DNA from 2 places in the Congzhengia minquanensis genome. Region 1 is predicted to be linked to the other one. Evidence: riboswitches for the same ligand, from Rfam matches in the RefSeq annotation. Region 1 holds a riboswitch; the other holds the start of a gene.
What was found. Region 1 has a riboswitch for ZMP and ZTP ahead of purE (5-(carboxyamino)imidazole ribonucleotide mutase). Riboswitches for the same ligand answer to the same signal wherever they lie in the genome.
Positions count from the first base shown of each region.

Region 2: it holds a riboswitch for ZMP and ZTP, as region 1 does, so the genes downstream of both, pflB (formate C-acetyltransferase) here and purE (5-(carboxyamino)imidazole ribonucleotide mutase) in region 1, are expected to answer to the same signal.

Region 1 is NZ_JACRSU010000001.1:1,017,320-1,025,048, reverse strand. Features, by position in the region: gene H8698_RS04875 (sugar phosphate isomerase/epimerase family protein) at 4-834, shown strand; ZMP/ZTP riboswitch at 998-1,080, shown strand; gene purE (5-(carboxyamino)imidazole ribonucleotide mutase) at 1,144-1,638, shown strand; gene purC (phosphoribosylaminoimidazolesuccinocarboxamide synthase) at 1,654-2,364, shown strand; gene purF (amidophosphoribosyltransferase) at 2,395-3,831, shown strand; gene purM (phosphoribosylformylglycinamidine cyclo-ligase) at 3,859-4,902, shown strand; gene purN (phosphoribosylglycinamide formyltransferase) at 4,896-5,519, shown strand; gene H8698_RS04845 (IMP cyclohydrolase) at 5,516-6,235, shown strand; gene H8698_RS04840 (phosphoribosylaminoimidazolecarboxamide formyltransferase) at 6,249-7,433, shown strand; gene purD (phosphoribosylamine--glycine ligase) at 7,500-7,729, shown strand, end outside.
Region 2 is NZ_JACRSU010000003.1:164,013-171,741, reverse strand. Features, by position in the region: gene H8698_RS08600 (LysR family transcriptional regulator) at 1-267, opposite strand, end outside; partial or broken gene H8698_RS13560 (replication initiator protein A) at 406-651, opposite strand; gene H8698_RS08590 (DUF2264 domain-containing protein) at 1,020-2,159, opposite strand; gene H8698_RS08585 (tannase/feruloyl esterase family alpha/beta hydrolase) at 2,203-3,714, opposite strand; gene H8698_RS08580 (alpha-L-fucosidase) at 3,760-4,776, opposite strand; tRNA gene H8698_RS08575 (tRNA-Ser) at 4,851-4,942, opposite strand; ZMP/ZTP riboswitch at 5,103-5,186, shown strand; gene pflB (formate C-acetyltransferase) at 5,234-7,462, shown strand; gene pflA (pyruvate formate-lyase-activating protein) at 7,479-7,729, shown strand, end outside.

The sequences.
Region 1 (7,729 bases):
CAAATGATAGGAATGAGAGCACACGATTTAGAATATGGCGACATTGAGGTGTTGTCGGAGAAGCTTGCGCAGTTTGACAAGCACACCATTCAGCTTGCGCTGTTTAAATCGATTACGAATTTAGGCTTAAAAGACGGGGCGTTCTCGCCGGGCTTAGCACGAAAAATTAAGCAGGCGCTGGATAAAAATAACATCAGCATATCCGTTTTGGGGTGTTACATTAATCCGGTTTGCCCGGACAAACAAGAGCGGCAGGTTCAGGTAAACCGGTTTAAAGAGCACATAAAATATGCAAAGTTTTTGGGTGCAGACATGATAGGAACGGAAACCGGCTCTGTAAATTTAGACGGAAGCTTTCACGAAAAAAACCGTTCGGAGGAGAACTATCAGGATTTTCTGTCTGTTATGCGGGAACTGGCAGAATATGCCCGGGATTTGGGCGTGTGTATTGGAATTGAGGCGGTGAGCATCTTTACCATTCATTCGCCGCAAACCATGGAGCGCATGTTAGACGACCTTAATATGCCCAATATCTTTGTCATTTTTGACCCGGTAAATTATTTAGATGATTCCAATTACAAAAATCAGCGGGAAATTTTTCAAACGGCTTTTGACCTCTATGGCGACCGCATTGCGGTGGTGCATTTAAAGGATTTTACGGTGGAAAACGGCGCTTTAAAATATGCCCTGCCTACAGAAGGCGAGCTGGACTATGCATTTTTAGCAAAATTATTAAATGATAAAAAGCCGTACATTCCGTTGCTGTTAGAGGAAGTGAAGGAAAAGGATTTAAACCGGATTACAGAGAGGATAAAGGAAGTTTTCGGAAGATAGATTATTTAAAATTACTATAAAAAGACGGTATCGAATAAAGCCAATTGTCATACTCTCTGATTTTTTTAATTCGCCTTGACACAGGCCTTTCTGAGTGTTAAAATGATAATGTTAGATTTTGTTTTATTTATGAATAATTCGTTTATTTATGTATAAAAAAGGAGCGGTTTTTTGCAACTGACGGAGCGTGGACTACCACAGGGGAGCAAAAAACAATATTTTTTGTCGACCGTCTGGGCAGTCCTATCCGAAACAGATAGGACCGCCCTGTTTACTTTTAAAAGCAAAATTGCAAGGAGGCAGTTGGTTATGAAAAAAGTTGCAGTGATTATGGGCAGCGACAGCGATTTGCCCGTGGTGTCTAAGGCGATAGACACGTTAAAAAATTTTGGCGTACCCTTTGAAGTGCATGTGTTTTCTGCACACAGAACCCCGGTAGAGGCAAGAGATTTTTCCCTTTCTGCAAGAGAGAAAGGTTTTGGTGCAATCATTGCCGCAGCAGGAAAGGCGGCGCACCTGGCAGGCGCAATTGCTGCAAATACGACGCTTCCGGTTATTGGAATTCCGGTAAAATCTTCAACTTTAGACGGACTTGACGCCCTGCTTTCCACCGTCCAGATGCCCGGCGGAATTCCGGTTGCCACCGTTGCCATTGACGGCGCACAGAACGCGGCGCTTTTGGCCGTTCAAATTTTAAGCGTTGAAGACAAAGCCCTTGCGGACAAGCTTTTAAAAAGCCGTGAGGAAAATGCAAAAAAGGTTTTAGAGAAAAATGCGGCCATCGAAAAAGAATATCAAAACTAACGGAGGAAGATAGACATGGAAAAAACAGTTCAGATGTATGAAGGAAAGGCAAAAAAAGTATTTGCAACAGATGACAAACGGTTCTGCATCGTATCTTACAAAGACGACGCCACCGCTTTTAACGGCCAGAAAAAAGGCACAATTATGGGAAAGGGCGCCATTAACAACCGCGTAACAAACCATTTGATGAAGCTTTTGGAGAAAAACGGAATTCCCACTCATTTTGTGGAGGAATTGTCTGACCGCGAAACCGTGGTGAAAAAGGTTTCTATTGTTCCGCTGGAGGTTATTGTAAGAAACATTGCAGCAGGTTCGCTGGCGAAGCGTTTAGGGCTTGAAGAAGGCACAAAAATGAAACGCACGGTTTTAGAATATTGTTATAAAGACGATGAGCTGGGCGACCCCATGGTGAACGAATATCACATTTTAGCAATGGAATATGCCACAAAAGAAGAACTGGACTTAATTGCGCAGTATTCATTAAAAGTGAACCAGGTTTTAACCGACTATTTAAAAGACGCAAACATTGAACTGATTGACTTTAAACTGGAATTTGGCAAAACAGAAGACGGCACAATCGTGCTGGCTGACGAAATTTCGCCTGATACCTGCCGGTTCTGGGATTCTGTCAGCGGGGAGAAGCTGGACAAGGACCGTTTCAGAAGAGATTTAGGCGGCGTGGAAGACGCTTACAACGAAATTTTAAAACGCCTTTTGGGTGAGTAATCAGCAAATATTTTTTTAAGGAGATTTTGTATGGGAAAGCTTCATGAAGAATGCGGAGTATTTGGAATTTTTGCACCGGACAGGCAAGACGTTGCCTCCACCTGTTACTACGGGCTGTTTGCCCTGCAGCACAGGGGGCAGGAAAGCTGCGGCATTGTAGTGAACGACGACGGTCTGTTTCATTCCTATAAGGATTTAGGCCTGGTGAACGACGTGTTTACCAAGCCGGTGATTGAGAAGCTGGGCCTGGGCAACGCGGCCTTGGGCCATGTTCGCTACGGCACCACGGGAACCAACGACAGATTAAACTCCCAGCCCATTGTGGTGAACCATGTGAAGGGCAGAATGGCGCTGGCACACAACGGAAACTTAGTGAATTCTTATGAGCTCAGGCATGATTTAGAGCTGGAGGGTTCCATTTTTCACACCACCAGCGACACCGAAGTGATTTCTTATATTGTCACAAAAGAACGTCTCACTGCACCGTCGATTGAAGAAGCGGTGAACCGTGCAATGTGCAAAATTAAGGGTGCATACTCTTTGGTTGTGATGTCGCCTTCTAAAATGATTGCGGCCCGGGACGAATTTGGCTTTCATCCGCTTTGCTACGGCAAAACTGAGGACGGAAGCTTTGTTGTTGCTTCGGAAACCTGCGCGCTGGATTCTGTGGGCGCGGAACTGATTCGCGACATTGAGCCCGGTGAAATTGTTGTTTTTTCGAAAGACGGCGTGAAAAGCTTAAAAGACCACTGCGGGAAAAGCCCCAAGCGGTCCTGCATTTTTGAATATATTTACTTTGCACGGCCAGACTCTGTTATCGACGGCGTGAGCGTGCATGGCGCGCGGCTTAAGGCCGGCCACTGCTTGGCGCTTTCACACCCTGCGGACGCAGACATTGTAATTGGCGTGCCGGATTCGGGCATTGACGCGGCCATTGGCTATTCGCAACAGTCTGGAATTCCCTATGGCATTGGACTGATTAAAAATAAATATATCGGAAGAACATTTATTGCGCCCGGACAGTCTGCCCGGGAGGATTTGGTGCGGATTAAATTAAACGTGATTTCAAAAAACATTAAGGGAAAACGGGTTGTCTTGGTGGACGACTCCATCGTGCGCGGCACTACCTGTGCAAGAATTATTAAACTGATTCGCGAAGCCGGCGCAACAGAGGTGCATATGCGGGTTTCGGCGCCGCCGTTTTTAAACCCCTGCTTTTATGGAACAGACATTCCCTCCAGGGATTCGCTGATTGCCTGCAATCACACCGTTGAAGAAATTGCAGAAATTATTGGCGTGGACAGTCTGGGATTTTTAGAAACGGAGCATTTACCGCTTTTAATCGGCTCAAAGCTTGGCGAGGGCTATTGCAGCGCATGCTTCGACGCAAACTATCCCACAGAAATGCCCTGTTCTACCTGCAAGGACAAGTTTGAAACTAAAATCAGCGAAAGCAAAAAGAAATAATTTTTAGATAAAGAAAGGACAACGTTTATGAACACAAAAAGTCAGAGTGAAAGCTACAAGGCTGCCGGCGTGGACATCACGGCTGGATACAGAGCGGTTGAGCTCATGAAAAACCATATAGCAAGAACGATGACCGCCGACGCAATGTCTGACATTGGCGGTTTTGGAGGGCTTTTTTCATTGGACCTTTCCGGGATAAAAAATCCCGTTTTGGTCAGCGGCACGGACGGAGTGGGAACCAAACTGAAAATGGCCTTTTTGCAGGACAAGCATAACACCGTAGGAATTGACTGCGTGGCAATGTGTGTAAACGACATTATTTGCTGCGGCGCAAAACCTCTGTTTTTCTTAGATTATATTGCCTGCGGCAAAAATTATCCTGAAAAAATCGCACAGATTGTGGAGGGCGTAGCAGAGGGCTGCGTTCAGTCCGGCTGTGCGTTAATCGGCGGCGAAACTGCCGAAATGCCCGGATTTTATCCGGAAGATGAGTATGATTTGGCAGGATTTTCTGTGGGCGTTGTAGACAAAGAGAAAATTTTAAACAACAAAACCATAAAAGAGGGCGATGTGATCATTGCTCTGCCGTCCTCCGGCGTACATTCAAACGGATTTTCGCTGGTGCGCCGCATTTTTGACGTGGAAAACAACGACTTAACTAAGCCATTACCGGAACTGGGCGGGAAATCTTTGGATGAGGCCCTGCTTACGCCTACAAAAATTTATGTAAAACCCATGACGGCGCTGTTTGAGAAAATTACGGTAAAAGCGGTTTCCCACATTACCGGCGGCGGATTTTATGAGAATATTCCGAGAAGTATTCCAAAAGGCTTCGGCGCAAAAATTGAAAAAAGCGCAATTCGCATTCTGCCGATTTTTGACCTGTTGGCCAAAACAGGAAACGTTCCAGAGCGGGATATGTTTAACACCTATAATATGGGTGTTGGCATGAGTGTTGTAGTTTCTAACGATGACGCTGATTGTGCGCTTAAAATTTTAAAGGAGAACGGTGAGGACGCTTACATCATCGGAGAGATTGTAGCATCCGACGAAAGTGTGACCATATGCTAACAAAAGCGAACATAGCGGTTTTGGTTTCCGGCGGCGGAACCAATTTGCAGGCTTTAATTGATGCGCAAAGCAACGGCGTTTTAAAAAGCGGCGAGATAAAGGCAGTGATATCCAACAGGGCGGGGGCATATGCCCTGACCCGAGCAGAGAAGAACGGAATTCCGGCCTTTACAGTAACCAAAAAAGAATGCGGTTCTCAGCAGGCCTTTGAAGAAAGGCTTACTGAAATTATGAAAGAAAACAAGATAGATTTTATTGTGCTTGCAGGCTTTATGAGCATTTTAAGCGAAAACTTCACCGCGCAGTTTCCAAGCAGAATTATCAATGTGCACCCCTCCTTAATCCCATCCTTTTGCGGCAAGGGGTTTTACGGCCTGCATGTTCACGAGGCGGCGCTGTCTTACGGCGTAAAGGTAACAGGGGCTACGGTTCATTTTGTGAACGAGGTGTGTGACGGCGGAAAAATCATCATGCAAAAGGCCGTGGAGGTTGAAGACGGCGACACGCCGGAAATTTTGCAAAAGCGTGTAATGGAGCAGGCCGAGTGGATCATTTTGCCCCAGGCGGCGGAAAAGGTTTCAGAGAAAATTTGCAGGCAGAAAGGATTTATTTCATGAACATTTATAAAATTAACAACATCGGTGAGCTAATCCGCGACAACACCTATGTGGGCCGCGGCATTGTAATTGGAAAAAGCAAAGACGGGAAAAAAGCCGCAATTGCATATTTTATTATGGGCAGAAGCGAAAACAGCCGCAACCGCATTTTTCGCGAAGAAGGCGACAGCGTAACCATTTATCCGTTTGACGAATCGAAAGTGGAGGATCCGTCGTTAATCATCTATTCCCCGATCCGCGTTTGCGACAACCACACCATTGTTACAAACGGCGACCAGACAGACACCATTTACGACTTTCTGGCCCAGGGCGCACGGTTTTCGGAAGCATTGGAAGTTCGTGAGTTTGAGCCGGACTGCCCCAATTTTACGCCCCGAATCAGCGGAATGGTGACGATTGAAGAGGGCGAGTTTACCTATGAAATGAGCATTTTAAAAAGCAGCACGCCTGACGGCGCAGGCTGCAACCGGTTTACCTTTTCTTATGAACCGGACGATGGATTGGGCCATTTTATCCACACCTACATGTGCGACGGAACGCCCATTCCTACGTTCTGCGGTGAGCCGGAGCGGGTGGAAATTCCCGACAGCATTGACGAGCTGACAAACAGCCTCTGGAGCAATTTAAATGAGGAAAACAAAATTTCTCTTTATGTGCGTTACATAGACATTGAAACCGGGAAAACCGAAAACCGGTTAATCAACAAAAACAGTTAAGGAGGCAGCAAAATTGAAAGAATTTGAATTAAAATACGGCTGTAACCCCAACCAGAAGCCGGCCAAAATTTTTATGCAAGATGGAAGCGAGCTGCCCATTGAAATTTTAAGCGGCCGGCCGGGATATATTAATTTTTTAGATGCGTTTAACAGCTGGCAGCTGGTTAAAGAAATTAAAGAAGCTACAGGTATGTGTGCGGCAACATCATTTAAGCATGTGAGCCCCACCTCTGCGGCAGTCGGTATAAAAATGCCGGAAAAACTAAAAAAGGCCTGCTTTGTAGACGATGTGGAGGGGCTTGACGATTCCCCCCTGGCAACAGCCTATGCGCGGGCAAGAGGAACAGACAGAATGTCCTCTTTCGGCGATTTTATTGCATTGAGCGACGTGTGTGACGTCACAACAGCAAAACTGATAGCGCGAGAAGTATCGGATGGAATTATCGCGCCGGGCTACGAGCCGGAGGCGTTGGAAATATTAAAAGGAAAACGAAAAGGGAATTATAATATCATTCAAATTGATCCCGGCTTTAAACCCGATCCCGTTGAGCGCAAACAGGTTTATGGCATAACCTTTGAGCAGGGAAGAAACGAATTTAAAATTGACCGTACGTTATTAGAGAATATTGTTACGGAGAACAAAAATATGCCGGAAGATGCCGTGCGGGATTTGATTATATCGCTGATAACGCTGAAATACACCCAGTCCAATTCTGTGTGCTTTGCAGCGCAAGGCCAGGCGATTGGCGTTGGGGCGGGGCAGCAGTCTAGAATTCACTGCACGCGCCTGGCCGGCTCGAAGGCCGACAACTGGCATCTGCGGCAGCACGATAAGGTTTTAAACCTTCCGTTTTTGCCCGGCGTGAAACGCCCTGACAGGGATAACGCCATCGACGTTTACATTTCAGATGACTATGAGGATTTGTTAACCGACGGCAATTGGGAGCACTTGTTCAGCCACAAGCCCGAAGTGTTTACGAAAGAAGAAAAAAGAGCCTATCTTTCCACCATCAGCGGCGTGGCATTGGGCAGCGATGCCTTTTTCCCCTTTGGCGACAACATTGAGCGCGCTGCAAAAAGCGGCGTAACTTACATTGCTGAACCAGGCGGCTCCATCCGGGACGATAACGTCATTGAGGTTTGCAACAAATATAACATGGCAATGGCGTTTACAGGCATGAGGCTGTTCCACCATTAAAAAATAAAGTCACTTCGCGAACTAAGCGGGGTGACTTCATCTTGCATATAGAAAGGCGGAAAATCCATGAAAGTTATGGTAGTTGGCGGCGGCGGCAGAGAGCACGCCATTATAAAAAAACTGGCCGAGAGCGACGCGGTAACAGAAATTTTTGCCCTTCCCGGAAACGGCGGAATTGCAAAAGATGCAACGTGTGTAGACATCGGCGCAAAAGAGATTGACAAAATTGTGGCCTTTGCAAAACAGGAAAAAATAGAGTTTGCGGTTGTTGCCCCTGACGACCCGCTGGTTTTAGG
Region 2 (7,729 bases), on a different contig from region 1:
CAACATCTGCTCGCCGTGGTTTAAGTCAACTTTTGTTTTCTCGGCAAGCGCTATAATTTCCTGCGCCCTGCGTTTTAATATCATGCCGTCCTCGGTTAAAATGATGTGATGGTTGCTCCTTTGGAACAGCTTGACGCCAAGTTCTTCCTCAAGCTGCGCAATCTGCCGCGATAACGTCGGCTGCGTCACATGCAGGTTTTGTGCCGCCTTTGTGATATTTTCTTCTCTTGCAACCGCTAAAAAATAATTTAATACCCGAAACTCCATCCGCTTCACCTCACAAAAAATAAAATTTTTTTGTCGTCTTTAGAAAAACGCTGTTATGATATAATCATAACACAAAAATGCAATTACTTCAATGCATTTCATTCAGATATATTTTCTGTATTTACGTTTTTTCTATTCTTAATTATCCGCTGTTTTATCGGCTGTGTCTTGTTCGCTAACAAAGCTTTTAACCAGTATAATATTCGGTTTTCCAAGACCTTGCCGCTTTTGCTCGATTAACTCAATTTCATTATCCAATTCATCCAGTAACTTCGCCGCTTTTTATCTTGCATACCTCAAATCATCAATAATTTCATCGAGTGTATAAATAATATATACTCTGTTGTTATCATCAAACCATCTGTTTTTAACAGACAGGCTCATACGATCCAGCATAGACCATATAACACCTTTGCTACTGTGGATATGCTCTTGAAACGCTTGTCCTTAAACAAAATTTTTGGGTTGCGATAAAAAGTAAATTGTTCGCTTTCATTGCCGTAAAAATATTCAAAAGTCATCAATCAAGGCTCCTTTCAAAAAGTCTTATATATAACAAAAGACAGCCTTTTTTCAAAGACTGTCTAATCGTCTTCGTATTTGGTTTTTTGTGTGTTTATCACAGAAATTTGGCAGTCATATCAAGGCTCTTTCCTGCAAATGTAGTAAATAAGTAATAAATCTAATGTAAAAATCTGTGATGAATCCCACAGTATCATGTTTTTAGCTCATTAACTGTTTTTTTTGCGAATTTATATTGAATGCACCGAAACACAATTTTCACCGCTCCAAATTTTCTTAGCTGTCCACGGACTGTCTGCCTCTGTCCAAAACGGGTGTGACGCAGGAAGCCCCAGCGGCAAAAACACTGTTGTGCATAAATACAGGCTTCCGGTTGAAATATAGGGTTCACCAATCGCCGGCTGGCTGCCGCAAACGCCGATTTTAAGCCATCCTTCATGGTCAAAATTTTCAAACTGCATCACCTTTTGAATCACAGCGGTAAGGGCGCAGCGCACCTGTCCATAAGATAAGTCAGGCTCTAACAGATTTTGCAAAGCAGCCTGTGACAGCGCCTGAAACGCCCCGAACCGGTAGGCGGAAGACCGGCCGATTACGGGGTAAGAACCGTCTGTGCCGATTAGTCCCTCCAAAACCGAAGCATGGTGGGAAAACCGTTTTTTTACGATTTCTGTAACCTCCGCCCAATCTTCATACTCATGCCCCACGGTGTTTAAAATATCCACCAGCATGGGCTGAATGACAAAACTGTTATAATAATCAAAATGAAACTCGTTTCCGTCGCCATAAACCCCGTCGCCCTTATACCACTGCATGTGCTGTTTCACGGCAAAGTCAATGCGCATAGAATCCCAGTCTGCTTCTCCTGCATAATAGAAAAATGCTTCAATCATTGCCGAAAACAACAGCCAGTTATTGTAGTACGGTTTTCTGGTTCTTGTTTTTTTTAGCTGTAAAATCAGATTTTTCTTTGTCTCTTTCTCTAACGGTTCAAACAATTCCTCTGGAGCCCGCAGAAGGCCGTGGCACAAAAAAGCCGCGTCCACAATAGGCTGTGCGCCTGTTTCAAAGTTCATAAAATCAGAACAGCCCGGTGTAACGGCATTTTTAATTGCCGTTCTTGCGGCGGCCGCAAGCCCTTGCCGTTTTTGCTCCTCACCGCACGTCAGCCCTTTGCACGCAAGCCACGGCGCAATGCCGCAAAGCGTGCGTCCCAACGCTTCAAGATATGTATATTGCCCGCGCCCGTCATCTTCCTGCCTGCATTCCACAGGCATCTGTTTCCGCAAAGAATCCTTCTCCAGCGCGAAAATCACCGGGCCTGCAATTTTCAGCATGGTGTCAACCCAATACGACCTGACTGTTTCCATAAATTCCGCCTGCTTTCATAAATAATCTGATATGAGCTAGCTTTTACTCTTCCAGATAGCGCAGTGCAATTTTTTCCACGCCGTCCCGCTCCCCTGGTGCTGCAAAATAGTTGTCCGAATTCTCCTTGCTGATTTCTGTTTTTTGTGGATAGGGATAAACCGGGCGGCAAAAATCGTTATCGTCGCCGTTTTGCCGAACGGCATACAGCACCTCAGGCGCAGCGCCTTGCTCCCGCCACGCGACCACAGCGTCCAAGGGGGCTTTTAACACGCCTTCTTCCATATGCTTCACAAATTGCGCCCCCGGCCCCTCTGTGCCGTGGCCCATACCGGGAATTAAAAAATACCGGGCGAAATCCATTGTCTGCATCAAGCCATTTTGATTTTCAATCACCCGTTCATAATAGCTGACTGCATCCTGAAACGGCACAAGCGGGTCTGACGAGCCCGAATACATAATCAGCTTGCTGCCGCGATTTTGAAAGGCGCGCAAATCCGCATTGTTGGCATTCACATGCTTTGCCAGCGCCTTTTGATAGACGTCCATATCACGGTCAAAGTCAAACTTCATGTAATCATAGTCTTTTCCGAACACCCACCGAAACACATAAAACAGCCCCTCTGCACCCTCTAACCTTTGCTGGCTTAAAATTCCCGGAGCGGTAAATTCGCTTCCAAAGGGTATGGGCGTATAAATGCGCTCACCGGTTCTTGGATTTATCGGGCCTTGATAAATCTTTCGCAGGGCCATGACCTGTTCTTCCGTCAGCGACGCATCGTTTTTTCTTGCAAGGCAAATGATCTCTTCCGCGGCTGCCTCATCTGCACGGGGGTCTGGTATAAACGCGTCTGGCTTCACGCTGCCCTTCTTTTTTTGAAACCAATCTACTGCTGTTTTCGTTAAATTTTGAACCTGCTCTTTCGTAAACATATCGCCGCCGTCGGCTGTGTGCATTGCCTGATAGTTCCAAAGAAAATAGGCATGCAGCAGCGTGCGGTTGTTGGCCGGCACCCCGGCGACAATTCCGTCATAGTCGTTCGGATACCGCTGCGCTAATGATAACGCCTGCTGGCCTCCTGTGGAGCAGCCTACAAAATAAGAAAATTCTGCAGATCTGCCATAAAACCGCTCAAGAAGTTCCTTTGACACGGTCGTCATCAAATGGGTGGCGCGGTGTCCGAAATCCGCCCAGCGTTCCGGCTCACCGATTAAATCGTCAACATTTGGCGAAGTGCCCATGTCGGTGTTTGCCACCGCATAGCCTTCCCGTACCCCGTCTGCCAGCGCTTCATAAGAAATCCGCCCGGCGCTTCCGCCGTTTCCCGTGCCTAAAAATCTGCCGTTCCAGTTTTCTGCCGGCAGCCAAAGCTCAGCCCTGATAAACGATACGGGAGACGGCCGCATGACAAAGCGGACAGCGCACAGCTTTGGCAGCCGCTCAAACGTCCTGCCGTCCGGCAGCACTACCGTGCCTTGATCAGTCTGCACCGCTTCAGTAATTTCGCAGTTTTCAATCTTTATGTTTAAAAGTTCATTTATTTTTAACTTTTCCATCTTCGTCCTCTCTCTTTACTCGATGATGGCGGAACAGCAACGGTCTTATTGCATCAATTCCGCTGCTTTTCTTAAATTTTCCACAGCCATTGAAGGCATTCTTCCCAAACCGTCCGGCCCCATGTTCAAAAGGTAATTCACGCCCAAACTGTTCAGCTTTTTCCGGTTTTCCGCTATGGCCTCAGGCGTTTTCCAGTTTTGGTCGTAATACCGAAATCCCCAGCTGTCGTTCATGGTTCCGGCTGTTTCATACAGGCCGTAGGGCGAAAATTTATAGCCGGCAAGGTCGTTCATGTTCTGGCTTTCCAGAGCCTCTTCCGGCGGCTCCTGAGGAATCTCGTTGTCCCCTAAAGACACATAGTCATAAGCCCCGTTGCCAATGCGGGAATTAATCAGGCAATTCGGCTGATAATGCTTTACCAGGTTGTTTAATTCCAGGCTCTGCGCCGGCGAAATGGTGTGGGGCACGTCGAACCAGATTAAACACAAATCTCCGTAACCCGTTAAAATCTCTTCCACCTGGGGCTTAATTTTCTCTGCAAAGCAACGGTCAAAATTCTTTTTTTCCGCATCTTTAAAATCCCATGAATTGTCCCACGACACGCCTGCGCAAGGCTCGTGGTTGGTGTAGCCGCCTCCGTTTGGCTCATGCCAGTCAAGCTCCTGGGAATAATAAAGGCCGAATTTCAGCCCGTGCTTATAACAGGCCTCCGCCAGCTCCGCCGTAATGTCCCGGCCAAAAGGCGTGGCGTCAACCACGTTGAACTTGTCCGCTTTTGAGTGATACATGGCAAATCCCTCGTGATGCTTCGAAGTCATAACAAAATATTGCATTCCGCAGTCCTTTGCCAGACGAATCCATTCCTCCGCATCAAAATAAATTGGATTGAATACACGTGTCAGTTCGTCATACGCGCGGTTGGGGATCGCGCAGTAGGACTGAATCCACTCCGCATACGTTTTGACCCGTGTTCCGCGGTATTCGCCGCCCAATACAGAATACAGCCCAAAATGAACCATCATTCCAAATTCTGCTTTGCGGAACCATTCTTTATTATCCATTTCACACAACTCCTTCATTTTGTTCTATTCAAAAATGACCTTTTGACAAATTTGTCAAAAGGTCATAATCAATTTGGCGGAGAGGGAGGGATTCGAACCCTCGGAACGCTATTAACGTTCACACGATTTCCAATCGTGCGCCTTAGGCCAGCTCAGCCACCTCTCCATGTGCTTTAATCACACAAAAAATATTATAGCAAATCTTTGTGAAAATGTCAAGAAAAATTTGTTGGCGTGCTTCTGGTTTTTGTATATGTATTTCTAAAAATCTTTTGCCTATCCCTTGACAAAGCACAATATATATGGTATCATAATCTGCGTAATACAAGTTTTTGTGTGACTGACGGATGAGTGGAGTTTACCACGGGGAGCACAAAAGTAAAAAATAGCCGACCGTCTGGGCAGATTCACATTTTGTGAGTCTGTTTTTTGTTTACTTAAAAAAGGAGGAACAAACATGATTCAAGCATGGAGGAATTTTCAATCCGGAAACTGGAAAGACACCATTGACGTGCGTGATTTTATCCAGAAAAACTATTCACCTTATGCAGGCGGAGCAGACTTTTTATCAGGCCCCACAGACAGAACGAAAAAATTAAACGAAAAATTAAATAACTTGCTCGCAAAAGAACGGGAAAAAGGCGGCGTTTTAGATGTAGACACAGAAACCGTGTCGTCTTTAGACACGTTTGCCGCAGGCTATCTTGATAAGGAAAATGAGCTGATTGTAGGTCTTCAGACCGACGCGCCCTTAAAGCGCGCGGTGAATCCGTTCGGTGGAATTCGCATGTCCCGCGAGGCCTGTAAAAGCTATGGCTATGAGCTTTCCGATAAAATTGAAACTGAGTTTCAATATAGAACCACCCACAACGACGGTGTGTTCCGCGTGTACACCGACGAAATGCGCCGTGCAAGAAAAAGCGGCGTTATTACCGGTCTTCCCGACGCCTACGGCCGTGGCAGAATTATCGGCGACTACCGGAGGGTGGCGCTTTACGGCGTTGACCGTTTAATTTCAGAAAAAGAAAAGGATAACAACCTTTTGGCGCAAAAGGATATGACGGAAGACACCATTAAACTGCGGGAGGAAGTTTTCCGCCAGATTGACTTTTTAAAACGTTTAAAAACCATGGCCGCCTCCTATGGGTTTGACATCAGCCGTCCTGCTGAAACTGCAAAAGAGGCCATTCAGTGGCTCTATTTCGGATACTTAGGCGCCATTAAAGAACAAAACGGCGCTGCAATGTCCCTGGGCAGAACAAGCACCTTTTTAGATATTTACATTGAACGGGATTTAAACAACGGCTCTCTAACCGAAGAACAGGCCCAGGAATTGATGGACGATTTTGTTATGAAACTGCGCATGGCAAGGCACTTAAGAACCCCCGCCTATAACGAGCTGTTCGGCGGCGACCCCATGTGGATTACCGAAGGCTTGGGCGGCATGGGGGAAGACGGCAGAACTTTGGTTACCAAAAACAGCTTTCGCATGTTAAACACCCTGTTTAACTTAGGCCCGTCGGCAGAACCGAACCTGACGGTTTTATGGTCAAACAGCCAGCCCGAAGGGTTTTCGAAATTCTGCGCAAAGGTGTCTGTAAAAACCAATTCCATTCAATATGAAAACGACGACGTAATGCGTCCCATTTATGGCGACGACTACGCCATTGCCTGCTGTGTTTCCGCCATGAAAGTCGGCAAGCAGATGCAGTTTTTTGGGGCGCGGTGCAACCTGCCAAAGCTGCTGCTTTTAAGCTTAAACGGAGGAACAGACCCCATGAGCGGCATTTCCTTAGGACCGAAAGAAGACGTTTATCCCGAGGAATTCTTAGACTATGATAAAGTAATGGAGCGGTTCCGCCGCTACCGCGCATGGCTGTGCAGGCTTTATGTCAACACAATGAACGTCATTCACTGCATGCACGACAAATATGCCTACGAAAAAATTCAAATGGCCCTGCACGACACCGATGTGGAACGTTTTATGGCCTTTGGCGTTGCCGGTCTGTCTGTTTTGGCAGACTCGCTGAGCGCCATTCAATATGCAAAGGTGCGCCCGATTCGAAATGAAGACGGCTATATTGTAGACTTTGAAACTACCGGCGATTTTCCCAAGTTTGGAAACGACGACGACCGCGTAGATTTCATTGCAAAACAAATGGTGGAAGAAACCATTTCCGAGCTGCGCAAAACCCCGGCCTACCGCGGGGCAATTCACACCCTATCTGTGCTCACCATCACGTCTAACGTGGTGTATGGCAAAAAAACCGCCGCAACGCCTGACGGCAGAAAAAGCGGCGAACCGTTCGCACCCGGCGCGAACCCTATGCACAACCGGGAAACCAACGGTGCGCTGGCATCGTTAAACTCTGTGGCCAAGCTGCCCTATGAAGCATGCCGCGACGGAATCTCCAACACCTTTTCCATTGTGCCCGACTCGCTGGGCAAAACCGATGAGGAACGCTGCGGCAACCTGGTTTCCATTTTAAAGGGATATTTTGCAAAACGCGCCCACCACATTAACGTAAATGTAATGACAAAGGAACAGCTGATAGAGGCGTATAACGACCCGGCTGCCTATCCGAATATGACGATTCGTGTGTCAGGCTATGCGGTAAACTTTCACAAGCTTTCCCGGGAACAGCAAAAAGAAGTGATCAGCCGCACGTTCCACATGTCGTTGTAACTTACGGAGGCAAGCTATGACCGGAAAAATTCACAGCTTTCAGTCCCTCGGCACGTTAGACGGGCCGGGGGTGCGGTTTGTGGTATTTTTGCACGGCTGCAATCTGCACTGCGGCTATTGCCACAATATTGACGTGTGCCGGGGAGATTTTAACGAGTTCACCCCGGAGGAGATTTTAGAAAAAATTTTAAGGTGCAAAGCATATTTCGGCCAAAATGGCGGCGTTACCGTTTCCGGCGGCGAGCCGCTTTTACAGGCTGAATTTGT